Regions from separate parts of the Gracilibacillus sp. Marseille-QA3620 genome, predicted to be linked through region 1. Evidence: riboswitches for the same ligand, from Rfam matches in the RefSeq annotation. Region 1 holds a riboswitch; each other region holds the start of a gene.

Region 1 (10,192 bases):
AAAATATGCTCCAAAAAGGTCAATTGAGCGATGCGGAATGCTTTGTGGCAAGAACCTATTTGGTGCATGAATATCGGAAATCTTTATTCGTAGACCCAGGACTGCCAAAGGAATTACTGCCTGAAGTATGGTCCGGAAGCCCAGCAGCGATGCTCTTTAAGCAATACTATGAATTGCTGGCCGAGCCGTCATCCCGCTTCTTCGAGCATATCTTTGAAAAAGATAATGAATTGAGGAATAAGGATAAACAGTATGATGCCTATGCTCATCCGTATATAAGCGAGTGATGAATAGAAGATGTTAGGCCTTTCCTTCCTCCAAAAGTGGAGATATCTCGGCTGTCATTTTGACAGCTTTTTCTTATGCTCCTATGCAGGTGGAAGAAGGATTTTTGATTTTAATAGGGAATACTTAACTGATTATGCATTTTGTGGATTCCGCATTTAGTAAGAACGAAGCTGAGAATCATAGGGTTTATCCGATTGATACTTAAGGCTGTTAGTGAAGTGCGAATATCTTACTTGAAGGCAATGGTCAAAGGGAGCGGAAACGATGATAAGCTATGAAATTGATGAAGAGGTATCTCTAAAACTATTTACAGAGGATGATAAAGAAGAATTTTATCAATTAATTGCTCATTCAAAGGAGCATCTGAAAACTTGGGTTACGTGGATCGATTCTGTTAATAGCCAAGAAGATACAAACGTAAGTTTACAATTAAGGATAGAAGGAACAGTTGAGAACGGTGGATACCCAATGTGGTTTGCCATTATGTATAAAGGGCAGATGGCGGGGACAATCGGGTTTAATGAGGTTGATAGGACGAATAGAATAGGAGAAATAGGCTATTGGATAGGAAGGGATTTTCAAGGAAAAGGGATTATGTCAAGGGCATTCAGCGCAATTATTCGTTACGGATTTGAACTTATGAAGCTAAATAGGCTCGAGGTATATATTGCTGCTGGAAATGAACGAAGCAGGGCATTGCCAGAGAAATTCGACTTTAAAGAAGAAGGGCAGATAAGGCAGGCAGAATGGTTATATGACCATTACGATGACCAAATAATCTATGGGCTTTTGGCTGAGGATTGGAAACAATCTCACTAATGACGAAAAGACATACATATAGGGCAGCATGTATTGAAGGCTACCCAATACCAGACATTCAGTTGTGTTAAGAGAAGCGGTTATTAGGTAGTTTAATAAGAATTGGAGGGATTTAGTGTGGAGGAAAATCAAACAGAGGCAACGAAAATTTCACCAGAGGAATTCGGAGAAGCTTTCCTGAACGGAAAATATTCTATTCTCTATCATCAGTTTACGGACGAGTTTAAGAATGTTATATCCTTACAACAATTCATTGAATATGGAAAAGAATTTAATGCTGGGGTCCAAAAGTATACATTAGAAATGATAACGAATTTAATGGAGGACATTAAGCAATATGTTTGGCTTGATGACACGAGGAACAAGGCCATAAGTGTGTCTTTTGGAGGCGATGATACTATTTATGGTATTCATCTCGCTCCTTTTGCTGCCTTCCCGGAAAGTGATTGCAGGTATACAAAAAACGAATATAGGATGCCAATCCAAGGTGAATGGTTTGTTTTCTGGGGTGGTACGAATCAGTTTGTCAATTATCATTATGTTTATGAAGCTCAAAGATACGCATATGATTTACTTATTTTGAAGGATGGAAAATCCTATAGAGATTCTAGGGAGAAAAATGAACGCTTCTATGCGTTTAACAAGGAAATAATGGCGCCTGCTGATGGCGTTGTCGTAAAGGTGACGGATGGAATCGAGGATAATGTACCAGGGGAAATGAATCCTGATATCCCTGAGGGAAATTGTATTATCATGGAACATTCCAACTCCGAATATAGTATGATGGCTCACCTGAAAAATCATTCAATCCTTGTGAAAGAAGGAGAACGAGTAAAGAAAGGACAAGTTATCGGTTACTGTGGGAACTCTGGCAATTCTACTGAAGCTCACTTGCATTTTCAAGTGATGAATGCAGCTGATTATTTGAAAGGGCAATCCATCCGCATTCTATTTGAAAACGGAAAAGAACCCATTCAAGGTGATTTTATTCACGCTCATTAACGAACAGCTTTTGTCCATATCTAGTGTTTTGCCTAAAAAATATTGCAGCTGAAAAGAGATGAAATTCGATGATAAAGCCAGACGCCCTAAAAGCAGGTGATCGAGTAGCGATTATTGCACCAGCTGGATTACCAGATAAAGAGCAGTTGATACAAGGAATACATGTACTAGAAGAAATGGGGCTTGAAGCAGTTTTGGGTCGACATGTCCTTGAAATGGAGGAGGATTTTTCCGCTTTGGATTAAATGAGGCTTGCTGATTTGCATGAGGCATTTTTCGATCCTGCTATTCGCGGGATTTTTTGTGCGAATGGAGGATTCGGGACAGCGAGACTCGCTCCTATGCTGGATTATGCAAAGATACAGAGAAATCCTAAAATATTCTGTGGATACAGTGATATTACGTATCTGTTAAATGCCATTCAAACGTTCAGTGATTTGGTTACTTTTCACGGACCGATGGTGGCATCCGACCTGAATGACGAGCAAAGAACAAGCGAAACGGTTTCCTCCTTTTCCTCTTTATTCACGGGAGAACCGATGACGTATGATGCTGTCCACTCACCTCTAAACAGCATCGCCTGCGGTACAGGTGAAGGGCGGTTGGCAGGAGGAAATCTAACATTGCTTACCAATGGGTTAGGCACGCCTTATCAGGTGAATACAGACGGTGCGATCCTGTTAATTGAGGATGTTGGGGAACCAGCGTTTAAGATAAATTTAATGCTTACTCACCTTGAGCATGCAGGGGTATTTGATGGTGTCGAAGGTGTCGTTATTGGTTCTTTTCAAACAGAGCCGGAGGAATCGGCGAAAACTAAAAAAGTGCTTAAAGATTTCTTTGCTACTGCCTCTTTCCCTGTTGTTGAGAATTTTCACATCGGTCATTGCCAACCTAATTATGCGGTGCCGCTCGGAGCTAATGCAAAACTTACAACTTCTCCGCCTCGATTGGTGATCGAGTCAGGTGTGAAGTAAAATCTAATGGTCGTTTGAGGCGAAGATTAAGAACAGCGATAGAATAGTGTCTACTGGAGGATGTTTGTATGCAGATTCGTGAAATACAAGAGAAGGACAATGAACGAATGGAACAGATCATTAAACGTTCCTTGGAATCATTTGATTTAAATATTCCAGGAACCGCTTATTATGATCCACAGCTTGGAAATCTAGCTCAATTCTATAAGGAACAACAACCTCATGCAAGGTATTGGGTTATCGTAAATGAACAGGATGAAGCAGTTGGCGGAGTCGGGATTGCACCATTTGGATTGGAGCGGGATGTATGTGAATTGCAAAAGCTGTATATAGCACCCGTTGCTCAAGGTCAGGGCCTGTCGAGAATGCTGATGAATATAGCTCTCAACTTTGCTGAGGAACATTATACATATTGTTACTTAGAAACAATGAAGAAACTCCAGGTGGCAAATCTCCTTTATGTCAAATATGGGTTCCGACAGCTTGATAAACCGCTGGATGGCTCAGAGCATAATACGATGGACGCCTGGTATCTAAAAGAATTAAATTACGGGGGATAAGCAGCTTAGAATAATGAGAGGTACGACTGAAGTGTGAGTGAATCGGAATTATTCGAGGTCTATTCCTAGTGCTGACTCATATTAAGATCGAAGTAATACGCATTGATTCATCTTTGTATGGGGTGAGTAGGGCACCTCATAAAAGATAAATAAAATTGAGGCTGGGACATAGGTATTTCAGCCAATGATAAACCCGAATAATTAGACGATAAATGAATGAATTCTATCGTCTAATTATTCGGGTCTTTAATTGTTGCTTTCTACTATTAGTGACTAGTGAAATAGAGCGAAATGCACTCACTCCAGCGGGAAGTAGGGGAAAGGATGAGACCCCCGCAGGCGTAGGCGCCGAGGAGGCACAGCTTCCTCCCCGCGGAAAGCGAGTGCATTTCGCGGAATGGAACGGACTCGTATTTCCAACTGCTATTGAATAGGAATAATAAATGACTATCATTCGTTTTTGAGGATCATTTATTTTGTTTTGTCCCAGCCCCAAATATGAATAAGTGACACTGGCACTTATCCTTGGGAAATTTTTAACCACGTTAAGGTTTCTTTCATTATTTCATCCTGCTGTTCTTTATTGGATATGGTCGCTGTACCATCACCTTTTTGTGATCCATACATTCCAAATTGGGCATGGTTTCCTCCTTTGACTTCATAGAGGGTTGCTTCAGAGGAAAGTAAATGTTTCGTATCATTGATTTTTTCAGTTGTTGTTAATCCATCAAACTCGGCATAGAGGGATAGGGTAGGCAGGTCTGTTTCGGAAAAATCACTGGAATTGCTCGGATAGGAAGCCAATAGGATTAAGCCTTGGATATCTTTAAGATTGTCGTATGCATAAGTTGCAGCAGCTACTCCGCCAAGTGAATGCCCGCCTATATACCAGTTTGTAATGTCACTGAACTCATCCATTATGACATCTGCTTGGTTTATATCTAAAAGAGCAAAGTTCAAGGTAACCTTAGGGACGATGACTAAGTAATCATTGTCTGCCAGACCTTGAGCATAGTAGCTATATGCTTCAGGTTCTACCTTTGCTCCAGGGTATAGAATAATACCGCCTTTTGGTTGAGCTTTTGGCTCAACTACTAGCCAGTTATTTTCAGTCTTAATATCATTTACATTTACATAGGAAGTAAGCTCTTCAGATGCATCGTATGTTTGTTGTGACCAAATATAAAAGCCTGTCATACCGAGTACAACAATCATCAATAGGACACCTAAACTAATCATAAATTTTTTCATAAAAGGTTCTCTTCTCTTTCATATATAGTGTGCAAATACAATTTTAGCATATACAATTCATTCGCTTTGTGTAAATTCATTCCATACCAGCAATACAGGCTATCACTATAACGTACGTACATTTTAGCTGTATATGCCTGTTTATTGATTGCACGTCAAAAATGCTAATCAATCATGCAACTAAAAAGAAGATGACTCCGGCAAGCAGGCCGGAGTCATCTCATCGCCGCTTAAACACGGCATATCCTTTTTATTAAGCTGTCTGCTTATCAGGGAGCAGTTCATTGGTTATTCAAACTGTCATCAGATAAGAATTATCCGGTATCGTTACCCTAAACGTTAAACACCCATGCGTTTCCGCTGGTTGTTTGGTTTTTTTGTCAGTTGGCTTTGCAATTCCTTCGTCTTTTTGACAGGACCCGTTGAATGGCTGCCAGTCTGGCTGACCTGGTTCTTAGCCGCAAGCTTTTGTTTAATGGCTTCTTGAAGACTTACTTTTTTAGACATATGATAAGGTTCTCCTTAAATGAATTTCCTTAATAATATCCCCAAAAAGCGATAACATCAAGATTTCTCTTCCGAAATCCTTCTTCAGATGACTTTTTCAAGATTGTTCATTATTCTGGGGGGACAATTTTTCTGTATGTGATTAGTAAACTATATTGCTCTGCAGCAGTAAACACGGGGGCAATTGAGAATCACTGTGGAAGAAGGTTTTGGCTATGTTCTAAAAGAACTTATACGCCACTTTTCCCCTTTTGAAAACTCTTAAATAGATAGAATCCTCCTAGGATAAGGACTAGAATAATGACGACTGAAATCGCACCGAATTGTAGAAAAGCTTTTGCTGATGCTGATAAAAAGCTCTATTATCCCCCTTAAGAAATAGAGTATGAGTAAATTATAACATCAGTAAAGGGGATAATTGTAAATGATGGAAACTGAGCTTCTATACCCTGATTGGGCTGTTTATTTATCTTATCTTTTGTTCATTTGGCAGTAAAACTCGGTTCCTGATCAAGATCTTCAATAATCCATATCCCATGACTGCTCCTGTGACGGAACTGATGGTGAAGGCAGGGATGAGTCCAAATAATGTTGCTTCTTTTCCAAAGAAAAGAACGGCAATGGGGTAGGTCGCCATGGCTCCTAGAAGTCCTGTGCCGATTACTTCTCCTGTGGCTGCGAGCCCGATTTTCTTTGTTTTGCTGTAAAGAATAGCGGCTAAGAAGGCGCCAATCATGCTGCCTGGATAGGCAAACACGCTGCCTGTTCCTGTGATATTTCTGATTGTGGAAGAAAGGAATGCCTGCATAACCGCATAGGCTGGGCCAAGAAGGACAGCTGAAAGTAAATTAACGAGATGCTGTATGGGAAAGATCTTGGCAAAGCCGATAGGGATGTAAATCAGGCTGCTTGTTATAGTTGTGATCGCCGTTAGTAAAGCGGTCATGGTCAATTTGGTAATCGTGGACATTAAGGTTTCACTCTCCTATCTGTCTATGAATTAGCTTGATTTCGACGCTTAAATGGGCCAATCCAGCTGTTTGTCATTCATTTCCCAAAACAAATATTCATATTTGGATGTTACCTGAAAATATTCCTCAAGCTTAGCTAGTTCACGCTCCGGTTTTCCTTCTGCCAGTTCATCCATCAGTTGAATGAGCGATTTCGTACCTTCAGCAAACTCGATAGAGTCATAGGTTTCAATCCAATTGGCATAAGGGTTGGAGGTGAGCTCGTCTCCATATTGTTTTCTGAGTAATTTTCCGATTTCCCAATAATCCCAGGCACATGGTAATAAGCAGGCGACTACATCAGCTAAGCTGCCATTTTGAGCGATATTCAGCATATAGCTTGTATACGCTACATTAGTGGGGGTTGCTTTGGTTGACTCCAGCTCATGCCGGCTGATTCCGAAGCTTTCTGCATATTGCCGATGCAATTCCATTTCGACATGCAAAGTGTCATGTAAGATAGCAGCGAACGTATTCATCGTTTTCAGGTTGTGCGCTTTGATGGCACCGATGGCAAATAATTTTGCATAATCGATTAAATACACATAATCCTGTTTTAAATAATGAACGAACTTCTCCTTCTCTAAAGTACCTTTCCCTAATCCTTGCACGAATGGATGACGATGATTTCGTTCCCAAATCGGTTGTACATTTTGATACAGTCTTTCCGTGAATGTCGTCATTTCATATCCTCCTTTAATAGATAGAGCTGATTCTCTTCGGCAAAGCAGCTAGTGAATAGCAACAGAAATAAACAAAATAAAAACCACCTCCCTATACGGGAAGTGGCTAATAACGATCGAAATAGTAGTCGTCGAAATCATTCCTACTTCCCTCCGCTAGTATTAACTAGATCAGGTTCAAAGGGTTCATCTCAGCCGATTGGCGCCCCTAGTAAGTGCGAATATGAAGGCAGAACAGGAGAGAAATATCTTCTCTCAAACATCTAACCTTATTTCTTATAGCTTAACATATTATTGGATGGAAACAACCATTATTAGGAAAAAACGAGAGTGTTATAGGGAAACGAAAAACCACCTCTGGTATATCCAGCAGGCGGCTTCATCGTTTTAAACTTTTATAGTCCTTTTACAAGATTACGAACAATCTCGGCGGAATTCTCAGCCGCTTTCTTTTCGAATTCCTCGTATGTGACATCTGCTTCGCCGTTGGCAAGGTCAGAAATGGCGCGGATAATAGTTACAGGAATCTGATTAACACTTGCTACATGAGCAATGGCCGCTCCTTCCATTTCAGCTGCATACGCATCAAAAGACTCAATCAATTCTTCCTTCAAGGCTTGGTCGCTTACAAATATGTCACCTGAAGCGATTGTGCCGATATAGGCCTTGTTATCCTCCATAACCTCATTAGCGATAGCTTGAGTTTTTTCTGCAAGCTCTTTATCTGTTTGGAAATAGGTTGCCTTTCCATCCTCAGACATATCAGAAATATATCCTTTCTCATGGCCGAAAGCGGTGATATCCATATCATGCTGTACCGCTTGATTGGATACGACGATATCTCCTACCTCTAATTCGCTGTATAATCCGCCTGCCACACCTGTATTGATTAATGTATCAACATTAAACTCATCAATCAAGATTTGGGCACAAAGGGCAGCGTTAACTTTCCCAACTCCTGATTTGACGATAACAACATCTCGGTCGTTTAATTCTCCAGTATGGAATTCGAGACCCGCTATTTCCTTCACTTCAGCATTTGCCAATTCCGATTGGAGGCTAGTGACCTCAGAATCCATGGCTCCGATAATGCCGATTGGCTTTACTTCCTCTGCTTGATTTCCTTCATTGTTCGCGCTGCAGCCTGCCATTAATACAAAGGAAGACAAGATGACCGCCAATGTTTTTTTCATAAATAAATCCTCCAATACCGAAATAAATAATACAACACTATCATTATATTTATATATAAACACTTGTCAATAAATAAAACATATGTTTATTTAAAATTTTTTATTATTGTTCGTATATATGGCATTTTGGTTTAAAAAATAAAGGGGATAACATCTTAATGGGATTGAAATCCGAACGTTGGGTTCGTGCCATCAAACTAATCAAGCCCCGAAGTTTATTTAGCAATCAACCGTATTAGGAAGAAGCATGGTTGGGTATAAAAGGAATAGAGATATATAGGAGAGGAAGATGCGGGATGGAGTTAAAAACCATATTATTTGATTTTGATGGAACGATTGCAGATACCCTGCCGGCAGCATTTGATGCATTTCGATATGTATTCAAGAAATACGACGGAAAAGAAATGACGGATGAGGACATCGTACAGTATTTTGGTCCGATTGAGGATGAGATGCTGAGAAAGCATCTAGAACATAAGGATAAGCTGAACCAAGCCATTGAGGATTTTTATGAGCAATATGAAAAAGGGCATGACCGAGAATTTGAGGGTCTGGAGAAAATCCAGGAGATGCTTGAGCAATTCAAGGAGATGGATCTCAATCTTGGGATTGTAACAGGTAAGAGCAGAAGATCCCTAACCTTTTCGCTTGAAGCATTAGGGATATATGATTACTTCGACGTTACCATTGCGGGTGATGATGTAAAGAACCCGAAACCGGATAAGGAGGGGGTTGAGAAGTGTATGAAGCTTCTCCAAAACAAGCCTTCAGAGGTCTTATTCGTCGGTGACAGCGAGTCGGATATGGCTGCCGGAGCAGCTGCAGGTGTGAAGACGGCGGCAGCCCAATGGTTCAGTACGGTTCAAACATCTGATTTTAAAACCGAACCGGATTATACGTTCACTTCTATCTCCGATTTTTGTCAGTATATCGAAGGTCATCAGCAGGCTAAAAAAGAAAAAAAGATTCATTGAAGCTTAAAAACTCCTTGTCCAAATGGATAAGGAGTTTTTTGTGTCGGTTAATAACGCCTCATTTGCTATAATAATGATAGTGATTGGAAGGAGGCAGAATCTTTGGGCAAAAAAAGTATTCTAGCAAGCTTTTTATTTATATTACTATTCATATCAGTCGGGTGCAGCGATGACTCTGTTCAGCCAGAAAGCCGGCTGAATGACTATGTGAAATTGTGGAACAAGCAGGACTTTGAAGAAATGTATACAGATTATCTTTCGGCTTCCACAAAAGAATCCTACAAAAGTGAAGACTTCATCGACCGTTACGAAAAGGTTTACAGTGATCTTGGCATAACCGATTTAAAGGTGGAGACCGCATTTGAAGGGGAGCAGGATCGTGAGGACAAGGAACAGGTCACACTTCCGATAAAGGTGAAAATGAACTCCATTGCAGGAGAAATTGAGTTTGATAAGGATGTTGAATTAAAGAAAGAGACACGTGATGAGGAAGAGAATTGGTATATCAATTGGGATACAACCTTCATCTTACCAGATTTACAAAAGGACGAGAAAATTGGCATTAAATCTAGGAAAGCGCAAAGGGGAGAAATTTTTGACCGAAATGGAAAGGGTCTTGCCATAAACGGGACTGCCCAGCAGGTTGGAATCGTACCAGAGCAATTCGATGATACGAAGAAGGCAGAAGTTGCAAAAATTCTAGATAATACGACAGAATACATTGATAAGCAATTAAATCAAAGCTGGGTAGAACCATCTCTATTTGTGCCAATCCAAAAGATTGCCAAGGATGATAAGGAACGAATCGAACAGCTTAATGCAATTGACGGAGTTCAGTTCAGTGAAACGGCCGTTCGTGAATACCCTTATAAGGAAAGTGCTGCCCATTTGACCGGTTATGTTGGGACAATCACTGCCGAAGAGCTTG
Region 2 (10,192 bases), 1.1 Mb from region 1:
TTCGCGCGATAGGCGATCGCCGCTTCTTCTTTCGAGTGGACAGATACCCCGAGCCACTTCGAGCCAATCCGAGCGCGGACTTCATCTACCCTTCCGTCCTCCTGCCCGATATGAACACCATCTGCATCCAGCTCAAGCGCCAAATTGACATCATCATTGACAATAAACGGTACTTGATACTGCTTGCATAAACGATGACATTCATGAGCCAATCTCTCGTATTCTATTCCCGTTCTTGCACGCTTGCCCTTTTCCCTGAATTGGAACATGGTGATTCCGCCCTTTAAGGCTTGCTCTAAAACTTCAAGAGGGTTTGCTTCCTTGACATTAACTGACCCCATCACAAAATAAACCTGCAGCTGTTCACGCTTCAATGATTTCCACCTCACATTTCTCCTTACTTTTTCTATAAGCAAAATGATTCGTCGGTCCACTTCCGCTTCCGAGCCCAAGCTCCTGCTCAATTGCCAGCTGGATAAATTGCTTTGCTGCTACGATAGACTCTTCCACCGTCCATCCCTGTCCTAAGAAGGCTGTAATGGCTGCAGAAAAGGTACAGCCTGTCCCATGGGTATGCCGAGTTCGGACACGCTTGGTTGTCATTTTAAACGAATGACCGTTCTCAAAGTACACGGCGTCCGTTGCAAAATCCGGGTCATCAACATGACCGCCCTTCATGACAACACAGTTCGCCCCAAGCTCAAGCAAATGCTCAGCCGCTTTTGCGATTTGATTCCCATTGTGGATTTTCATTCCCGTCAGTACCTCTGCTTCCGGTATATTCGGCGTAATAACCGTACTAAGCGGAATCAAATGCTCCCTTAGGTCACGGACAGCCTCCATTCCAAGCAGCTGCTCGCCGCCCTTGGCAACCATGACAGGGTCAACGACAAGCTGCAAATCTTGCATTCTGAGAATCTCCGCTGTTTCACGAATAATCTCACTTGAAGCGAGCATTCCTGTTTTAGCAGCCTGGACAGGAAAGTCAGAGAACACAGCCTCTGCCTGAGACCGGACAAATGCTGAGGTCGTGGCAAATATATCATGAACACCCATCGTATTTTGAGCCGTTAAGGCCGTCACCACAGATGTTCCAAAGACACCCAGCTCCTGAAAGGTCTTCAAGTCAGCCTGTATGCCTGCTCCTCCGCCGGAATCTGACCCGGCAATCGTCATCACCACATTCATGCTTCCACCCTCCCATTCGCTTGGATAAATAATTGATCTAGAAAGGCCGCTTGAAAGGATGCAGGAGTTGAGCTTTGCTGATACGCTTCCTCACTCGCCCGCTTATAAAGAGACAATCCTTCTGCAATTCTATCTAATCGATTTTCTGTATGGACAGCTAATAGCGCAGTACAAACCGAGCTGAGCAAACAGCCGCTGCCCGTAACCTGCGTGATAATCGGATGTCCGCCGCTAATCCAGCGTCCTTCCACCCCATCCGTTAGATAATCCCGTTCCCCCGTCACAATCACGAGGCACTCATATTTCAAGGCAATCTTCTTGGCCTCCTCCTCAAGGTCAATCGTCCCCGTGCCGCTGTCCACACCCTTCTGCTCCCATGCAGCTCCAGAAAGTGCTGCGAGCTCACCAATATTGCAGCGAATCGCATCTACATGAACTTCATCAAGCAGCTCTCGAACGGTGTCCTTCCGATACAAAGCAGCCCCGACCGCGACAGGATCGAGCAATACTGGGATTTGTCGCACATTAGCGGCCCTGCCCGCCTTCAGCATTGCCATCCTCATCTGTGGATTGAGTGTCCCGATATTGATGGAAAGGGCCGATGCCGCCTTAATGATCTCCTCCACCTCATCAGGGCCATCCGCCATCACAGGTGACGCCCCAATTGCCAGCAGGCCATTTGCCTGCAGATTAGCTGCCACATAATTCGTGATGCAATGAATGAGTGGATTCCTCTCACGTACTTGGGTGAATACATTTGTTCCTCCAGATAAATCGTTCATCTTCTCTCCTCCATTTTTTGATGGACGCAAGAAAGAAAAAAGCCCTTCTATCTCACTAGCAAGAATAAAAGGGCTTAAGCATCAGTATACGCCTGATGATCATTGCTCCCTACGCCAGTATTAACTAACAGGTTCTAAGGGTCAGGTTTTAACCTTCTCAACTCTAAAAGAGTCCCCCCGCAATCAAATGATTTATTTAGTTTTAGGAAACATCCCAATAACTCCTCGGAGTTATTGCGGCGAAAAGTTGTTCGAGCTCCGCCCGAAAACCTTCCTCTCAACTTTTCTGCCATCCGCCGGAGGCTTTAACTTTATTCAGCAGGAGTTTGCACTCGTCCCTGAAGCCTTCTTTCAACTTGCATTGAATTTGCCATAAAAAGCTGAATAAAGTTAAAAGCTCTCCAAAACAAATGGAGAGCTATAGTATACAAAAAATATTATACGATGCTCCCTACGCTAGTGTTAACTAAGTCAGGTTCTAAGGGTCAGGTTCTACCTTCTCAACTCTAAAAGAGTCCCCCTGCAAATGATTTGATTGGTTTAACCTTAACAAATGTTCCTAATTTTTTCAAGATTACATTCAAATAAATCCATAATAAGGACTCTGACTATTAGCATCATGCGCCCACCGGATAAGTGTCATGAAATCAAATACTGGCAGCTGCACGGCTTGTTGAATGGCATAGGCACAGGGAGGAAGATCGCTGCATTCCAGAAGAATGGCTCCAATTTCCGGATGTTTTTCTGTCATTTCAGTTGCCTTGCTGACAACTTCATTACGAAGCCGATCGTTATGGAATGCACCAGCACCATTTGAAATGGAAGAAAACTCAGCTCCCTTGCTAAGATCTCCGATAATAAGGTTGGATTCATCTGTAATCCCGCAGCTTTTTAAAAGTGCATCGGTCAATCCCTTTTCATAAGCAGTTAAAATACCAATCTTTTGTCCTGGCTTCAGCCCTATCTGAATCATATTCAACTGGACCAAACTGGATAAGAAGACAGGGATATTGAGGGCACTTGCAGTTTGAGCCTGAAAATTTCCGAAGAAGCCGCAAGCGCTAGAAATCACCTTTGCCCCTTCACTCTGCAGCTGCATTGCAGCCTCGATAATCCTCTTCTCTAATGAAGAATCCCCATTTAAGAGTCGCTTTCCTGTACAGCAAGGAACTAATTTATAGTGGACGGGAAACGGATAGCTTGAGTAGTTGGCGACATTACCGGGAATGACGGGATAATTGTTTCCATCGGAATAGAGGATGCCGACAGCAAAACCCGTTACATAGCGCCCTTTTTTCTGCTCAATCTGCCCTGAATGCATGCCTGGGCCGATATAACCGTATTTCATGAGATATTCTCCCCTTTCGTGACAGAGTTAGTTTCTGACGGAGGAGTTCATTTATACAGCATCAGTTAAACCTAAAAAAAAGAACCCTCATATGCGGGCTCTTAAGTGACTAAACCATTCTATATGTTGGCGATTTCCTCCGAAATCACCCTCACGATCAACCCAAGCTCCTCTTCACTCACACAAAGCGGCGGCGCCAAGGTTAATACATTATTGAACCCCGCAACCGTTGCTCCATTCTTCCCAATCAACACACCTTTTTTCTTGCATCCGGCAATAATTTGATTGACATGCTTAATGTCGAGTGGTTCTTTCGTTTCCTTATCTTTTACAAGTTCGATTCCGATGAGAAGACCTTTGCCGCGGATACTGCCGACATTAGGATGTTCGCCGATTGCTCCTGCGAGGTCTTCCCTTAATTGTTTTCCTAGCTTTTTCGAGCGGTCGTACATGCCCTCCTGTTCCATGATTTCAAGATTCTTTAGCGCCAGCGCACAGGCGGCTGGATTTCCGCCGAATGTATTGACGTGTCTGAAATAATCATATTCATCCGTTCCCTTGAAGGCTTCATAGATTTCCTTTCGAACAGCTGTCGCTGATAAAGGCAGATAAGCGCTCGTGATTCCCTTCGCCATTGTGATGATGTCCGGCTTCACCCCATAGTTCATGAAGCCAAATGGTTCTCCTGTCCTGCCGAAGCCGCAGATTACTTCATCGACAATTAGCAAGGCCCCATGCTTCTCACAGACTTCCTTGACGCCTGCCATATAACCGTCAGGCGGCATAATGACCCCGCCTCCAGTGATGATTGGCTCCATGATAACACCGGCGATTGTTTCCCCGAGCTCCCATGTCATAACTCGGTCCATTTCCTGTACGGATTGAAGTTCCTGCGGCTTGGTGTCCGCTATTTCTGGTGAACGGTACGTATCGGGCGGAGCTACGTGAATAAAGCCCGGGGCAAGCGGTTCATATTTATATTTGCGCTGAGCCTGCCCGGTTGCAGCCAGAGCGCCCATGGAGTTGCCATGGTAGGAACGGTAGCGGGAGATGAATTTGTAGCGCCCATGTTCTCCCTTTTGCTGATGATATTGCCTAGCAATCTTGAAGGCTGCCTCGTTCGCCTCCGATCCACTGTTAGAGAAGAAAACGACATAATCACCGCCAAGCATCTCGTTTAACTTCTCCGCCAGTACAATTGCCGGTGCATGGCTTTGGCTGAGCGGAAAATAAGCCAGGCGTTTCAATTGCTCATAGGCTGCTTCCGCCAATTCCTCCCGGCCATATCCAATATTGACACACCAAAGGCCTGCCATTGCATCGAGCAGCCGGTTTCCATCAGCATCCGTCACCCAGCAGCCCTTTGCCTTGTCGGCAATCACGGTAGAATCCGGACTATACGGCTTCATCGAATGCCATACATATTCCGCATCCTTAGCCAGCAATCCTGTCTCTTCCTTCACTTCCGTCATGATTCATCCCCCTGTCCGCTTAATAGTCAAACCGTGAAGTGATCATTTTCTTGCGTGTATAGAAATTGACGCCGTCCTTCCCATTTACATGGAGATCTCCATAAAAAGAATCCTTCCAGCCGGAGAAAGGGAAAAAGGCCATTGTCGCCGGAACACCGACATTAATGCCAAGCATGCCTGCATCTGCCTCTTCCCGGAATTGCCTAACAGCCCTGGCATCCTTCGTATAAATAGTTGCTCCATTCCCATAACGTGATTTCCGAATGAACTCCAGTCCTTCATCAAGTGATTCCGCCCTGAGCAGACTTAGGACAGGTCCGAACATTTCTTCCTTGGCAATTGTCATCTCCGGCTTCACATGGTCAAAGATGGTCGGTCCCATGAAATATCCTTCCTTCAGCTCATCTGTCCCTTCCCTGCCATCCCGGATTAATTTAGCGCCCTCTTCCAGACCTTTATCAATATAGCTGAGTAATTTCTCCTTTTGTGATTCCCGGATTACTGGTGTTAAGAGGACATCCTCCTCCAATCCGTTTCCAACGACCAATTCATCTGCCTGCTTTTTCAGCTCCTTGACAAAGTCTTGTCCTTCACCAACCACGACAACCGCACTGCAGGCCATACAGCGCTGGCCAGCGCTTCCGAATGCTGAGCTGATAATATTTCCGGCAGCCTTTTTTATATCAGCATCGGGCATGACAATATGATGGTTTTTCGCACCGGATAAAGCCTGCACCCGTTTACCATTTGCTGCTGCGCGGCTGTAGACATATTTGGCGACCGGCTGCGACCCGACGAATGAAATAGCCTTGACATCCTCATGGTCGAGAAGACCATTTACAACATCATGAGCCCCATGTACGACATTCAGCACGCCCTTCGGCGCACCTGCCTCTGTGAACAGCTCTGCGAGACGATTCGCAAGCATAGGCGTTCGTTCAGACGGCTTTAAGATAAATGTATTTCCGCATGCAATAGCGAGCGGGAACATCCAGAGCGGAACCATCATCGGGAAGTTGAAAGGCGCGATTCCGCCAACGACCCCATGCGGATAACGGAACATCTCAGAGTCGATCTCTTCAGCAATTGAGGATAATGTTTCTCCCATCATTAAGGTTGGCGCACCAGCGGCAAACTCAACACACTCAATCCCTCTTTGAACCTCCCCGTATGCTTCCTTGTAAGCCTTCCCATTCTCAGAAACAACCAATCTCGCGAGTTCCTCATGGTGCTCCGTCAATAGATAATGAAATTTATAAAGAATCCTCGCCCGCTTTGGCACGGGAACATAACGCCACTCCTTAAAGGCTTCCTTTGCCGCAGCCACGGCCTTATCGACATCCTCTGCCGTTGAGATTGGCACCTTTGCCAGAACTTCACCTGTTGCTGGATTCGGTACATCAATGGAATTCGCTCCGCTCGGGTCGACCCATTCCCCATTTATATAATTCTTCAACACGAGTGTTTCCTCTTTAATCATTGACATGTGCTCCCTCCTAGTCTCTCTTTTTCCGTAAATTTCTACCCGGATTTATACATACATTTATTTGTCCGGCACTGCGTTCATTAAATGGATTGCAGCTCCATAACCGCTTCAAGCAGGACATTTACCCCGTTTTCACATTCCTCCCAGGATGTCCGTTCAACCTCGGTATGGCTCTTGCCGTTTTCACTGGGTACGAACACCATGGCCGTTGGGATATAAGAGGCGATGAACTGGGCATCATGTCCGGCTCCGCTCACCATCTGCTTGGAAGAGATTCCGAGAGTTTGAGCCGCTTTTTCAAGCGTCCCACATAACTGCTCATCAAACATGACAGTGTCCCGGCCCCATAGCTTTTTAATTCCAACCTGACAATCTTGCTGGTCAAAGCTTTTTCCTACATTTCTTATGATGTCTTCTACCTTCGCCATTACGGCTGGATCTTTATGTCTGGCCTCTAAAGAGAAGATAACGGAATCCGGAATGACAGTATGAATATTCGGGTGAACAGTCATTCTGCCCATCGTATAGACGAGTTCGGCATCGAGATTTCCGAGCTGCTCCCTGATAGCAGTGATGATATCATTAGCAGTAAACAAGGCATCCTTCCGCATGGTCATAGGAGTTGTTCCGGCATGATCAGCCTCTCCCTTAATCGTCCATTCATAACAGACCATGCCGACAACACAGCCGACAATGCCAACGGAGATTGATTCCTGCTCCAAGATAGGGCCTTGTTCAATATGCAGTTCCAGGAAAGCTCTGCCCTCCTTCAAACGCTCTTTTTCATCCCCGTCATAGCCAATTGCCTTTAATGCTTCGCCAAAAGTCGTTCCATTCACATCCTTCTTTTCAAACATAATCTCTTTATCAAATTTTCCTGACAGGATACCTGAGGCCATCATAGACGGCTCGAATCGGGCTCCTTCTTCATTCGTGAAATTGACAATGGTGATTGGATAGCGCGGTTTTATATCATTTTCTACAAGGGTCCTCACAACCTCAAGCCCCGCCGCCACACCAAGCACTCCATCAAATCGGCCGCCCCTTTTGACAGAATCCAGATGAGAACCCATTACTATTGGCGGTCCTCCTTCTGTCCCTTCAAGGGTTGCGTACATATTTCCGAGGTCATCATATGTAACCGTTAACCCAAGCTTTTCGCAGCAATTCCGCAAGTAATGGCGGGCCAGACGGTCCTCCTCTGACAGAGATAAGCGGGTGACGCCATTGTTCTCCGTCTTGCCGAATTCCGCGAATTTCTCCAATGTCTCTTTTAATCTCTTTCCATTGATTAATAGTTTTTGTCCTTCCACTCTAGCGCCACGCTCCTTTATGAAAATGACTAAGACTTAATTCTGAACTGTGCTGGTTTTCGCTTGATTCTCCATCATCTTGACGGAGAAATATTTCCTTGCATCCGGGGTGATGATATGGAGTATATGCTTTTCATATGCTCCTCCGGCATCTTCTCGTTTTGTAAATTCCACATATGCCCCGTCCAGGTTTTCCGTTACCCGCTGAATCGTGAAGCCCTGTGCAAGAAATGAATCAATTCGTTTGCGTTCCTCTACATACTTTGCATAATCTGACATGTATAATCCTCCCATCATGCTTACTCCGGAACTGCTTTTGCCCCCAGGGGCGGATCAGGGTCAGCTTCACTGATTTCCCAATCCCTTCCGGCTGTAATTCCAAGAAACTTCTCATCACTCGGATCTTCAATTTCCGCTTGCGGATACATCTTGAACCACCAATATTTAGCGAGTACATAATAAAGGAAGGCCCCGCAGGCAAACCCGACAAGCGAGGAATAGGCCGAAAGCACGTTTGCAATGCCTCCGCCGATAATCCAGGCAATGAACCCGGCAAAATTGATTCCTTTCCAATACTTAAATTGACCTTCTAATTCATAGAGGTCCGTGACATGGACACGTCTCTTGCGAAGCAAATAATAATCGGCAAACAGGATACCGACAATGGCGGTCAGGATTCCACCGATGATGAGCAAGGCAGAGTTCAACACTTCAAACAGGCTCCATGGCTGTGCCACAATCCCAATCATACCGGCAATAATAACGCCTACCCAAAAAGGCACTTTTGGTCCGCCGACATTAGAGAAGATTGTTGCGGCCGGAATAACATTTGCCGATGTATTAGTCGACCACTGCGCCAGCACAATCATCAACAAAAGGACACCAAGTACGATGCCGCCCGCTGATTCCTGCAAGGCAATAATCGGATCTGACGTACCAACAGCCATGTAAGATACGGCCCCTATGACAATCATGAGTGTATTAAAGATTGGCATCACGACAATACTTCCGAGAAGCTGCGTCTTATTGCGCTTAAACCAGCTGCGTTCATGTCTTGGGGCTTTAAAAAACCTGGACAATGATGGCATATCAGCAGCGAGAGTCGCCCAGAAGCCCATATTGGCCATAACGACAATCATGAAGGCCGTAAAGGCGGAGCCCCCGGCAGCCGGGCTTTCCACCCATGACCAAATATCCTTGCCGGCACTAGCCGCCTTATCAGCAAGCGTAATATACATCCAGCAGGAGATAAGGATAATAATTGGGGCAGCAAGATCCGCAAACCGTTCAATTGATTTGATTCCCATTGCGGTATTGACCAACTGGAAGACCGTGAATAACAGAAAGCAAAGAATCCAGTTATCAAAGCCAAACAAAAGGTTCAGCACAGCATTGATGGCTGTTGAGCCAAAATACGTGTTAATCCCGAACCAGCAAGAAGCCGTTATCCCCCGGACAATAGATGGGATATGCGTTCCGATGGTCCCAAAGGGTGCTCTCATATAAACAGGAAAAGACAGTCCATGTTCAACGCCAATATCCCCAATGATTGTCATTAAAATCCCAATGGCGACAGACCCAATAACAGTTGCCAGAATAACCGTCCCAAGCGGAAGCTGAATGATTCCACCCCCGCCGATGGCAAACGCAGCAAGCACAATCGCCATTCCGACCCATATGACCGCAAAGCCAAATGGCCCGATCTTTCGATTCTCATAACTAATAGGCAGCAAATCTGGAGACTTTAAATAATTTGGCTTCTTTTCCATTAAGGCACCCACCCTTTATTCATTTTTTAATTAGACGGAACAGCGTCCTCCTTCTGAACTAGCGCTTCATTATAGTTCGCCCGCTTAATGTATTGGCCTCGGCCAGGCTCTGCGACGAATTCCTTATCCTTAATGATATAGTCTCCACGTGATAACACCGTGACAGGCTCCCCTTTAACCTTCATTCCTTCAAACGGATTATAATCAACGGCCATATGATGGGTTTTGGCAGACAGCACTCTCTCTTTATTCGGGTCGAAGAGGACAAGGTCCGCATCTGCACCGACAGCGATAGTCCCTTTCTTTGGATAGAGACCAAATAGCTTTGCTGCCTTTGTTGAAACGAGGTCAACGAATTGATTAAGGCTGATTCTTCCTTTCTCGACTCCCTCTGAATAAAGAATGCTCACCCGGTCCTCAATCAGCGGACCCCCATTTGGTATCTTCGAGAAGTCACTCTTTCCGAGATCCTTCTGCCCGTTAAAATCAAAGGAGCATTGGTCAGAGCCGATAGTTTGCAATTGACCGGATTTCAGTGCGTTCCACAGGCTTTCCTGATTCCATTTCTCCCGAAGCGGCGGCGACCAGACATATTTCGCCCCCTCAAAATCAGGCTTCTCCAAATAGGATTGATCAAGCACTAAATACTGCGGACATGTCTCTCCCCATATATCAATTCCTTTCGCACGAGCCTCGGCAATTCTCTTTGCCGCATCCTCACAGGACACATGAACAACGTATAATTGTGAATCAGCAAGACCTGTCAATGTTGCCGCTCTTCCTGTCGCCTCACCTTCCGCCTCCGGAGGTCTTGTGAGTGCATGAAAAATCGGC
Region 3 (10,192 bases), 820 kb from region 1:
ATTACTTCTTATTATATTAAATTTCTAACCGAATATCATTTGTTTTAGGTACATTTTTAAAAACAAATCAATTTTTGAGAAAAAAAGAAAAAAGTCCCTTTATTTTTTTTTATAGTTTAGTACAATTTAAATGTTGTGAGTTTTGTGCGTATTGATTGACATACATATGTACTTATGAGGCGTTTCCCCCACCGCCTTGGATGATTGGCATTGAAGTGAATTCGTGCCTGAACGCATGATGACAAGCAATAAAAGCTCTCTTTGACTAATTGGCTATTAGAAATCTCGAATAGAACATCATCGTTTGAAACAGTCAAGTATTTTGCTCAAACGATGTTTCGCTGCATTATTTTCGGGTAAATGAAATACTGGTTAGCAAAAAATCAGAAGGTGGAGAATGTGAGAATGGATATCGTATCTAAATTTAAGATACAGGGCGTAAAGATTGAAAAAACAAAATCCCGTAATGAAATCTTCTCTAGCTTAGTATGTTCTGAGTCAACATTCAGCGAATTGTTACAGAACCCATATTCTTTAAAGAAACAAGTAGAAGTGAAGAGTCATTAATGTAAAACATACAAGCTATGTTTTTAAATAAGGTGATAACCTAAGGCGCTCCTGTTGAAGCGTCTTTTTTGTGTCTACATAAAGTGAATTGATTGATGCGTGTAATTCTTACCATTGTTGTTTCTTAAAAACTTGTCTATTATTATATTAGAAAAGTAATTGTTGATATCTAAAAAGATTGAATATTTCTTTTCTATTATCCTCGTTTGAGGAATTTTTTATGGCTTGCAATAGTTAGGGAAACAATCGTTTGCTTGAATTTAGAGGAGGTCATCAATGAAGCTTACCATAAGAATTATTATAGGTTTAATTACAGGTGTATTGGTTGGTTTAGGTCTGAATCAATTTTCCTCTGAACTATTTGGCATCTTTGATATGTATATCTTCGATCCAATTGGTTCATTATTTATTAATGCAATCACGATGCTTGTCGTGCCGATTGTATTGATATCCATCACATTAGGAACTGCTGGACTCGGCGATCCGAAAAAGCTCGGACGCATTGGCGGGAAAACCATGCTGTATTTCTTGGCTACGACTGCTTTTGCTATCACCATCGGATTAGGTCTTGCCTTGCTTATCAAGCCGGGTGCGAGCGCTCATGTTAACTTATCTGCTGCTGAATATACGGCAAGTCAAGCCCCCTCAGTAATTGAAACTCTCATCAATATCATTCCTAAAAACCCAATCCAAGCCATGGCTGAAGGAAATATGCTTCAAGTAATTGTTATGTCTATATTCTTCGGTATTGGAATTAGTGCACTTGGTTCTAAAACAAAAGGTCTGGTCCATTTATTGGAGCAGGGTCAAGAAGTGCTGGTTTACCTTGTTAACTTCATCATGAAGACGGCACCATATGCGACATTTGCCTTGGTAGCAACAGCTGTAGGAAGCCAAGGGGTGTCTGCTATTAAGAGTATGGGCCTATACATGGTGGTTGTTATCCTAGCGTTAATCATCCATACCGTATTTGTATATGGAGGAGCGATTGCCGTTCTTGGCCGCCGAAATCCAATTGATTTCTTTAAGAACTTTGCTCCTGCAATGGCTGTAGGATTTAGTACATCTTCAAGCAGTGCTTCGCTTCCTGTAGCGATGGATACTGCCCAAAGAGCCTTAAATGTTCCGAAAAATATCTCAAGCTTTGTTCAGCCGCTTGGTGCTACCATAAATATGGACGGAACAGGAATCCTTCAAGGAGTCGCTGTAGTCTTTATTGCCCAAACGTACGGAGTTGATTTAACGACACCTCAGCTGATTTCCGTTATTTTTACGGCTGTTTTGGCAAGCGTTGGTTCAGCAGGCGTACCAGGCGCAGGGTTGATCTTGCTTGCGATGGTGCTTGAGCAAGTTGGGTTGCCGGTTGAAGGGATTGGCCTGATTCTCGGAATTGACCGCTTGCTTGATATGGCAAGAACAGCTGTAAATATCACAGGGGACGCTTCCTGTGCGGTTATTATTGCTGAATCAGAGAAAAAACGTGAAGTAAACCAAGAAGCAAACGAAATGATTGCATAAGAAACAGATGTATACTTTCCTTGCTATTGGAAAGCCATTCTAGTAACATGAAAGTACATGAATATAGATTATTCCACAAGGGGAGCCTGTGAGGCTGAGAGTGAATGTTCGAATTCTGACCCTTCGAACCTGTTAGTTAATTCTAGCGTAGGAATGTGGCGGATAAATGCGATTGTGTAAAGCAATGTGTGCCATTTTTTGACGCACATTGCTTTTTTGCATTTTTTTAGCCCGCTTTCTCGAGAGACTTCGGTACTCCTCCAAAAAGAAAGGGGAAAAAGATGAGAAACAACCGGTTATTGTATTTGGTAGAGGTGGCTATTTTTGCAGCATTGGCATTTGTATTTGATTTTCTGGGGAATATTATGTCGCTTAGTTTATGGGCACAAGGGGGCAGTATTTCTATTGCGATGGTGCCAATCTTTCTTATGGCAATCCGCTGGGGTGTAAAAGGCGGTGTTGTGACAGGGCTGCTATTAGGCTTACTGCAAATCGTATCAGGAACAGCTTATATATTGACGCCTGTACAAGGGTTTCTTGACTATATCGTCGCCTTTTCGGCGGTTGGTCTGGCAGGCATCCTGTTCAGTCAGATTCAAACAGACAATGGAAAGAATCGAAAGAGGAATATGATGTTTGTTGTTGGGGGTATTCTCCTTGGAAGCTCTTTGCGGTTTCTTGCTCACTTTATTGCGGGAGTCGTATTCTTTGGGTCTGGCGCGGCAGATGGTCAGTCTGTTATCGTGTTTTCTTTGCTTTATAATTTATCCTATTTGCTGCCGAGCGTGATTGTTTCTGGAGGAGTCATTCTTCTACTTTCATCTTCGGCTCCGCAATTAGTCTTAAAGAAGCCGGCCCATTAATGTATGATAGAATAGAAAAAAGCCGCCCCACTTGTAGTTGGGCGGCTTTTTGTTAGTCGATATATGTTGTCAATGTTTCAATAGGCAGGCGTGTTGTATTGAATGCCGGTGCTGCAGCTTTACCAATAGCAATCAGGGTGATTGGGAAATGATTGTCAGGCAAGTCAAAGCGCTTAGCAAAAGCAGCTTTGTCGAAACCGCCCATTGTGATAGTATCGTAGCCGCGTTCCTTAGCAAGCAGCATGAATTGCATGGCAATGGAGCCAGCATCATAGGCTGCAATTTGCATTAATGCTTCCTTCGGCATGGATGGGTATGCGTTCAATGTTTGTTTAATCGTACGATCAGCAATGCTTTGGTCCATATAACCCTTCTCAACATTAAGGCTGTATATTTTTTCGACGTTCTTATATGCTTCAATATCACCTATAACAGCAACGATAGCAGAGGAGTCTTCAATCTGTGCCTGATTGAAGCCAAGTGCTCTTATTTCTTTTTGAAGCTCTTTATTGTGGATGACGATAAAGCGCCATGGCTGCAAATTGCTAGAAGATGGAGCCTCGGATGCCAGACTTAATAGTTCCAGAATTTCCTCTTTATCCATCTTGAATTCCGAATTATAGCTTCGGACAGATTTACGCTGTTTGATTAGTTCTTCTAAATGTGACATAGATACTCTCCTTGTAAACTTACTTAAAGTTAGTTTCTTAATAATGATAACTTACCAAAAGTAAGTTAATGTGTCAACGTAAAGTATTCATGTTATGATAATAAGAGCACAAGGTTGGAGGCGAATGATATGCCAGGAGCACTAGATAAAGGCCAGAAGTGCCATATATGCAGTGATTTTCATCAAACAATTGAATTCATCGGACGGAAATGGATGGGAATCATTATCTACTCTTTGCTGGATGGCCCGAAACGATATCATGAACTCACTGGAATGATTGAAGGAATTTCCGACAGAGTTCTGACAGAAAGATTGAATGAATTAGTAAAAGAAGAATTAGTGAAGAAAAGCTATTTGGATGGTTCCTTGAAGAAGGTTCAGTATGAATTGACCCCGAGCGGCGAAGCATTGAAAGATGTGATTGTATCAATTCGTAAATGGGTTGAATATAAAAACCAACTGGAGAAGAAATGAGGAAGTAATGTCGGAGAATCACCCCTTAAAAGGGAGGCTCTCCGGCTTTTTCTATGCAGGTGAAAAAGGATGGATATTGCATCATCAATGATCTTCCTGCTCATTATCTGGGGCGATCATATTCGATGTAATTGCTGGTAACCTCATCTTTGGGTATGCGGGCATATGTCTAATAAAGCATGCCAAAAAGTCCTTAAAAGGCAAGTTTGCTATAAAGCCTCTTGCAAGATAACTTCGTCAGGCAATATACGACATGAAAGAGACAGGTGAAAATCATAAAAAAAATCAGCATGGAAGACGATAAATCTACTGACAGCCTTGTCAGTAGGTTTTTTTTTCGGATTCAAGGGAATAAAAAAATTAGTAAATATATACAAATTAATATCAAATTTCCATTTATTTCTATTATAATAGTCTTAGTGGTTCAGTTATTGTAAAATATTCCATAAACATAGTTTGGTACCATAACATTAAAAGAGAAGAGGGATGGCATGACGAAGGATGAGATAATTCGTTTAATATCAGAACGCATGAGATTAATCCGTGTTGAGGTTGATTATACACAAGATAAGATGGCAGAGATTATTGGAATTTCAAAAAAGACCCTTGTGCAGATAGAGAAGGAAAGGAACGAAGCAAGTTGGACAACCGTCGTTGCTGTTGTATCGCTTTTCCGTGAAACCTTGACTGTACAGACGCTATTTGGCGGGGATCCGCTTGAAGTCATAGAAACTGTGTCGAGAGAACAGATAGATTACCGAAAAGAAAAGATGCTTGGCGGGAAAATGTGGTGGAATGATATCATCTCTGAAAAGGGATATACACTCCAGCAAAACATGATCAGTCAGCATTATCGAATTTTGGATGATGACCGGTATCGTATTTTTAGTTCATTGGATGAGGATGTATCCCAGCAGAAGTTTAAGGAGCTGGTCAATCGAGTAGGATAAGCATCAACACCTAAGTGTTTTTCTTTTTTCTTTACCGACAAATGGAATCCCAGTTATCTTTAGCTGAGGATTTTTTGTCGTTGAAGGGACCATGCTTATGAAAAGAAACCTGCCAGGCATGTAGGCTGGCAGGTTTCTGCGGTTATTTCGCCACCAAGACAGGGCAGTTGGCATTTTTGATGATTTTTTCCGACACGCTGCCAAGGAAGAAGCTCCTTAACTTAGAACTGCTGCTATTTCCGACAATAATAAGGTTTGCACTTTCTTTCTCAGCATATTTCAAGATGGCATCATCTGTCGAACCTTCCAAAACGACGAAATGAGAATTGATTATGGAATCATTGACGATCCCTCTGACATAACCTTCAATCTCTTCAAGGCGCGAATCTGCCTCATAAGGGCTGTTGATATCTTGGTCAGGCATGTCTATAGGCTGACCTTGTGTATGGTCTACATATAAAGGGGCTGCACCAGAGAGGGGGGCAGCGCCGACAGCGCCTACTGGATAGTTCTGCGAATCTTCAGTTTTATTATAGACATAGATGATAGATAATAATGAATTTTCCTTGTCCTTGCATAAGCTCATTCCCATAGATAAGGCTTTCCTGCTTGAATCGGAGCCATCAAATGCAACCAGAACATGATTAAACATGGCGATCATTCCCTTCTATTGATTCCTATACTTAGTCCTTTATCCTTTATCCTAAATGTTCATTTCAAAAACATTTTTTAAGAGACATTTTTTGACGAAATAGCCCTTCCATATTCGTGTAAAAATAAAAAATACGTGTTTTTTGAATTAATATGACAAAAGGCCAATGGAATAGCAGAACGGTATGGTTTATAATGGAAAGAAAGAGGTGATGGGGATGTCAACTAATAATAGGATGCCATCGGAAGTGCACCCGATTATTCGGAAATGTTTAACCCATCTAGACATACTCGGAGCGGATGATAAGCTTAAGCAGATTGTTTACATGTACATGGAATCCCTTCATCAGGATGTGGATTCGACTGAACAATGCCCGAAAGAGCAGGCGGAATAAATAGAGAATAACGGACATAATAATAGAAGCTCACTGAAACAACTGGATACCAGTTGTTTTTATTTTTGTGTATAAATTGTAGAATTGGGGTAGAAAGATAGAAAATTTACACCCTAACTGCAAGGAGGAAGTATGTCTCAAATAAAAAAAATACTGCATAAGCTTGGAAATATCATCGACCATTCCAAGTTATTTCATATTCTCCTGCTGGGTATATCCTCATTCACATTAATTGGTTTACTGTATCTGACGTATATCCTGCATGAGGAAGTCGATTTGTCCAAGCTGGATACAGAACTGATGAAACCAACGATTATTTATGATGAAGCAAACGAAGAGGCGAGTAAGATCACCGCCAATAAAATGGAGGGTGTGGCGATAGAGGAAATACCGGAACATGTCATTAATGCAGTTCTTTCGATAGAGGATCATCGTTTCTATGAGCATAGTGGAATTGATGTGAAAGGCATTATCAGAGCTGCATTCGAAAATCTCACCGCCGGAGGCGTTGTACAAGGCGGAAGCACCATTACGCAGCAGCTAGCCAAAAACACCATTCTCACACCGGAGAAGACATATGAAAGAAAAATCAAGGAAGTCGTTATTGCCAGTCAAATAGAGCATCAATACACGAAAGACGAGATTCTTGAAATGTATTTGAACCAAATCTATTTTGGACACGGTGCATGGGGAATTCAAAATGCCAGCCGAGTCTATTTCGGCAAAAATGTCGAGGATATGACGGTCGCAGAAGCAGCTATGCTGGCTGGATTGATTCATTCACCATCTGCCCTTGACCCATATAAGAATTTTGATTCAGCCAAGAAGAGACAGCAGGTTGTCCTTGTGCAAATGAAGACGTTTGGAAAGATTGATAAGACAGGCTATGAAGAAGCACTTAATGATGATATTCAGTTGAAAGAGCTGAGCGATCCGCTCAAAGGGAAATATCCATATTATGTGGACCAGGTTATTTATGAAGCCGTCCATAAATATGGACTTGAGCAGGACGACATCCTGATGGGCGGATATAAGATATACACTGAGCTAGACCCGAATATGCAGGAGACGGTAGAAAAGGTTTATGAAGAGGAGAACCTTTTCACAAAGGGCTCCAATCCAGATGAAGAGCCAGAAAGTGCAGCCGTTCTTGTGGATCCGAATGATGGAGGGGTTAGAGCCTTGGTTGGCGGCCGCTCTGATCATATCTTTCTCGGCTATAATCGGGCGACTCGGTTGAAAGCACAGCCAGGGTCAACCATGAAGCCGCTTGCTGTATATACGCCTGCCCTAGAGGAGGGCTATGGAATAAAGGATATACTCCCTGATGAGAAGACCGAATTCGCCGGCGGTTATTCCCCGAAAAACAGTAATAATCAATATGAGGGGAAGGTTCCTATGTTTGAGGCTGTCTATAAGTCGAAGAATGTACCGGCTGTATGGCTTCTGAACGAAATAGGAATTCAAAACGGGATGGATGCTGTTGAACGATTTGGCATCAATCTAGGGGATGGAAACCGCGAGCTTGGACTTGCGCTTGGAGGAGGCGGAGTTGCCGTATCACCGCTTGATATGGCTCAAGCCTACTCGGCTCTAGCTAATGGCGGTATTATGCATGAGGCTCACCTGATTAAGAAGATTGTTAATAAAAGCGGAGAAACGGTTGCTTCGTTTGAAGATAAGGAAACAAAGGTGACGACTGAAAAAGTCGCTAAGAATATGACGACTATGCTCAAGGGAGTAGTCGATCATGAAGAAGGGACCGGCCGGTACGCCAAGGTCGATGGTTGGGATATAGCAGGTAAAACAGGCTCCACCCAAGTAGTAGGAGCGGCTGCTGAAAATGCGATTAAGGACCAATGGTTTGTTGGCTACTCCCCTAATCTGGTGGGAGCTGTTTGGTCAGGCTATGACAAAACAACCTCAGAACAATATTTAGTTCGTGACAGCACAAAGGGTTCGACTGTCATCTTCCAAAAAATCATGAGCGCTGCATTGCCAAATGTCGAGAATGAAAAATTTGGCGTTCCATCTGTTTATGAGCTCGAAGAAGAGGTTGAGAAGAAGTCCTTAAGGGAGCTGTGGGAAGAGCAAAAGAAAAAAATCAATGACAGCTTTACGGAATGGATTGAGAGATGGAGAGGTCATTGATAGGGAAAGAAAAATAAGAGGCATTTTAAAATGCCTCTTTTCTCTATCTTCAGGCTGGTTTCGCCTATCCATTATCTTTTGTGAAGAAGAAAAAGAGGTAGCTCGTTCAATATTGACGAATATATGTTGATAGATAGGAGGGAACTGAAATGAATCCAATGCGTATTCTGCATATAAAGGAGTTAGAAGAAAGTCATCTAAAACCAGAAATTCGCCGCTCTAAAGAAGAAATGGACTGGATTCTGGCCGAGGAATATAGAGAAATTGGCAGTTCGGGGAGAATATTCGATAAAGAAGATTGCTTGAGCAGGGAGCTTTCTCAGGATGATTTGTCCCTTGAGCAATTTGAATACCGGCAGCTGGCTCCTGATGTTGTCTTAACGACTTACCTCCTTAGGAATAAGACAACAAACCGTCATACGTTAAGAAGCTCCCTTTGGAAGCGGATAGAGGCGAGGTGGCAGCTATATTTCCATCAAGGAACCGTTACTGGGGAATGAAGCATAACAGCAAATTAGCACAAGAAAACGGATGGATGGAATGACCCAACCGTTTTCTTGTGCTAATTAGATTGATTAAATAAAGGATGCCTTTGAAAACTCTATATAATTCGTTTTCCCTGATATACATACTTCTTTAATTCGGTTAATGGCTGATTGAACGTCTGGTCCATCAACATGAATGCTTACCTTAGAGCCTTTTCGTAAAGTCAGGAAGAATGCAGTTAATGCAGGGATATTAGTCATATTAATAACTTGTCGTCCGCGGACAATTTTGATGGAGCCGCTGTAGGATTTTGCATAATCTGCGATGCACATCAATTGTTTTAATGTAATGGGATCATTAATTGGAAGTATAGAAGAAACGCTTTCTATCTGTTTCATTTCTTTCACCTTTCCTTTTTCTTTTATTTTTGTGTTTAATCATATGTACCCGATAAAAATGAGGTAAAAACTGGTTCGTGTGGAATGAAATAGTTTTGTAATAAAACTATAAAGTTGTAAAAATACTCTTTTTCATTTGAATATTGCCAAATTAGCTAAGGCACTTCTATAATATTATTTGTATTTTTTGAATTTTAAGCGCTATCATTTGACCATTTGCTTCCAGAGAGAGTATGTTTTTACTAGAAAGATTTTTAAGGGTGATAGGAGGATTTTAACGTGGAATATCGGATTGAGAAAGACACCATGGGGGAAGTGAAAGTCCCGGCAAGTAGTTTCTGGGGTGCACAAACAGAAAGAAGCCGCAATAATTTCAAAATTGGTGAGGAAATCATGCCCCTTGAGATTGTTCGTTCCTTCGCACAATTAAAGAAGGCAGCTGCTCACACAAATTATGAGCTCGGCAATCTTTCGGAGAACAAGAAGAATGCCATCTCCAAAGTATGTGATGACATTATTGCTGGTCAATTAGACGAGCATTTCCCATTAAAGGTTTGGCAGACTGGAAGCGGTACGCAAAGTAATATGAATGTAAATGAAGTGGTCGCCTTCAAAGGCAATGAATGGCTCCGCTCTCAGGATATTGAGGAAGTCTTGCATCCGAATGATGACGTCAATATGTCACAAAGCTCCAATGACACCTATCCAACGGCCTTGCATGTTGCTGCCTATTCCATCATTCAAGAGAGAGTGCTTCCTGAGGTAGCTGAATTCAAGAAAGTCCTTCTAGAAAAGGAAGAGGAATTCAAAGACATTGTGAAGATTGGCAGAACGCATCTTCAAGATGCGACACCATTAACACTTGGCCAGGAAATAAGCGGCTGGAGATATATGATTGAACGTTCTGAGCAAATGATTGAGGAAAGTGCCATTAAGCTTCTTTCTTTAGCAATCGGCGGTACGGCAGTAGGAACAGGTATCAATGCTCATGTTGATTTTGGAGAAAGAACAGCTGCTTATCTTGCTGAGCAAACAGGCTATGGGTTCACCTCTTCACCAAATAAATTCC

Evidence for each region. A riboswitch is a leader RNA that binds a small molecule or an ion and turns the genes downstream of it on or off. The one in region 1 is predicted to bind thiamine pyrophosphate.
Region 2: it holds a riboswitch for thiamine pyrophosphate, as region 1 does, so the genes downstream of both, thiM (hydroxyethylthiazole kinase) here and tenA (thiaminase II) in region 1, are expected to answer to the same signal.
Region 3: it holds a riboswitch for thiamine pyrophosphate, as region 1 does, so the genes downstream of both, thiT (energy-coupled thiamine transporter ThiT) here and tenA (thiaminase II) in region 1, are expected to answer to the same signal.

The regions. Positions count from the first base shown of each region.
Region 1 covers NZ_CM143102.1:1,724,564-1,734,755, forward strand. The annotation lists gene paaX (phenylacetic acid degradation operon negative regulatory protein PaaX) at 1-287, shown strand, start outside; gene ACY8DX_RS08770 (GNAT family N-acetyltransferase) at 553-1,107, shown strand; gene ACY8DX_RS08775 (M23 family metallopeptidase) at 1,225-2,109, shown strand; gene ACY8DX_RS08780 (hypothetical protein) at 2,178-2,354, shown strand; gene ACY8DX_RS08785 (S66 peptidase family protein) at 2,355-3,086, shown strand; gene ACY8DX_RS08790 (GNAT family N-acetyltransferase) at 3,155-3,646, shown strand; gene ACY8DX_RS08795 (alpha/beta hydrolase) at 4,166-4,897, opposite strand; gene ACY8DX_RS08800 (hypothetical protein) at 5,237-5,404, opposite strand; gene thiW (energy coupling factor transporter S component ThiW) at 5,871-6,374, opposite strand; gene tenA (thiaminase II) at 6,423-7,097, opposite strand; TPP riboswitch at 7,229-7,317, opposite strand; gene ACY8DX_RS08815 (5'-methylthioadenosine/adenosylhomocysteine nucleosidase) at 7,493-8,290, opposite strand; gene ACY8DX_RS08820 (HAD family hydrolase) at 8,587-9,264, shown strand; gene ACY8DX_RS08825 (penicillin-binding transpeptidase domain-containing protein) at 9,367-10,192, shown strand, end outside.
Region 2 covers NZ_CM143102.1:2,829,644-2,839,835, forward strand. The annotation lists gene thiE (thiamine phosphate synthase) at 1-374, opposite strand, end outside; gene thiD (bifunctional hydroxymethylpyrimidine kinase/phosphomethylpyrimidine kinase) at 364-1,188, opposite strand; gene thiM (hydroxyethylthiazole kinase) at 1,185-1,970, opposite strand; TPP riboswitch at 2,060-2,159, opposite strand; TPP riboswitch at 2,402-2,502, opposite strand; gene ACY8DX_RS14375 (aspartate/glutamate racemase family protein) at 2,551-3,318, opposite strand; gene ACY8DX_RS14380 (aspartate aminotransferase family protein) at 3,438-4,790, opposite strand; gene ACY8DX_RS14385 (CoA-acylating methylmalonate-semialdehyde dehydrogenase) at 4,810-6,276, opposite strand; gene ACY8DX_RS14390 (Zn-dependent hydrolase) at 6,357-7,589, opposite strand; gene ACY8DX_RS14395 (hypothetical protein) at 7,626-7,868, opposite strand; gene ACY8DX_RS14400 (NCS1 family transporter) at 7,889-9,358, opposite strand; gene hydA (dihydropyrimidinase) at 9,385-10,192, opposite strand, start outside.
Region 3 covers NZ_CM143102.1:907,454-917,645, forward strand. The annotation lists gene ACY8DX_RS04575 (Lmo0850 family protein) at 361-567, shown strand; gene ACY8DX_RS04580 (dicarboxylate/amino acid:cation symporter) at 844-2,085, shown strand; TPP riboswitch at 2,154-2,256, shown strand; gene thiT (energy-coupled thiamine transporter ThiT) at 2,367-2,948, shown strand; gene ACY8DX_RS04590 (nitroreductase family protein) at 3,001-3,618, opposite strand; gene ACY8DX_RS04595 (winged helix-turn-helix transcriptional regulator) at 3,748-4,092, shown strand; gene ACY8DX_RS04600 (helix-turn-helix domain-containing protein) at 4,584-5,042, shown strand; gene ACY8DX_RS04605 (universal stress protein) at 5,185-5,694, opposite strand; gene ACY8DX_RS04610 (hypothetical protein) at 5,912-6,088, shown strand; gene ACY8DX_RS04615 (transglycosylase domain-containing protein) at 6,221-8,239, shown strand; gene ACY8DX_RS04620 (nuclear transport factor 2 family protein) at 8,389-8,739, shown strand; gene ACY8DX_RS04625 (HPr family phosphocarrier protein) at 8,815-9,123, opposite strand; gene fumC (class II fumarate hydratase) at 9,403-10,192, shown strand, end outside.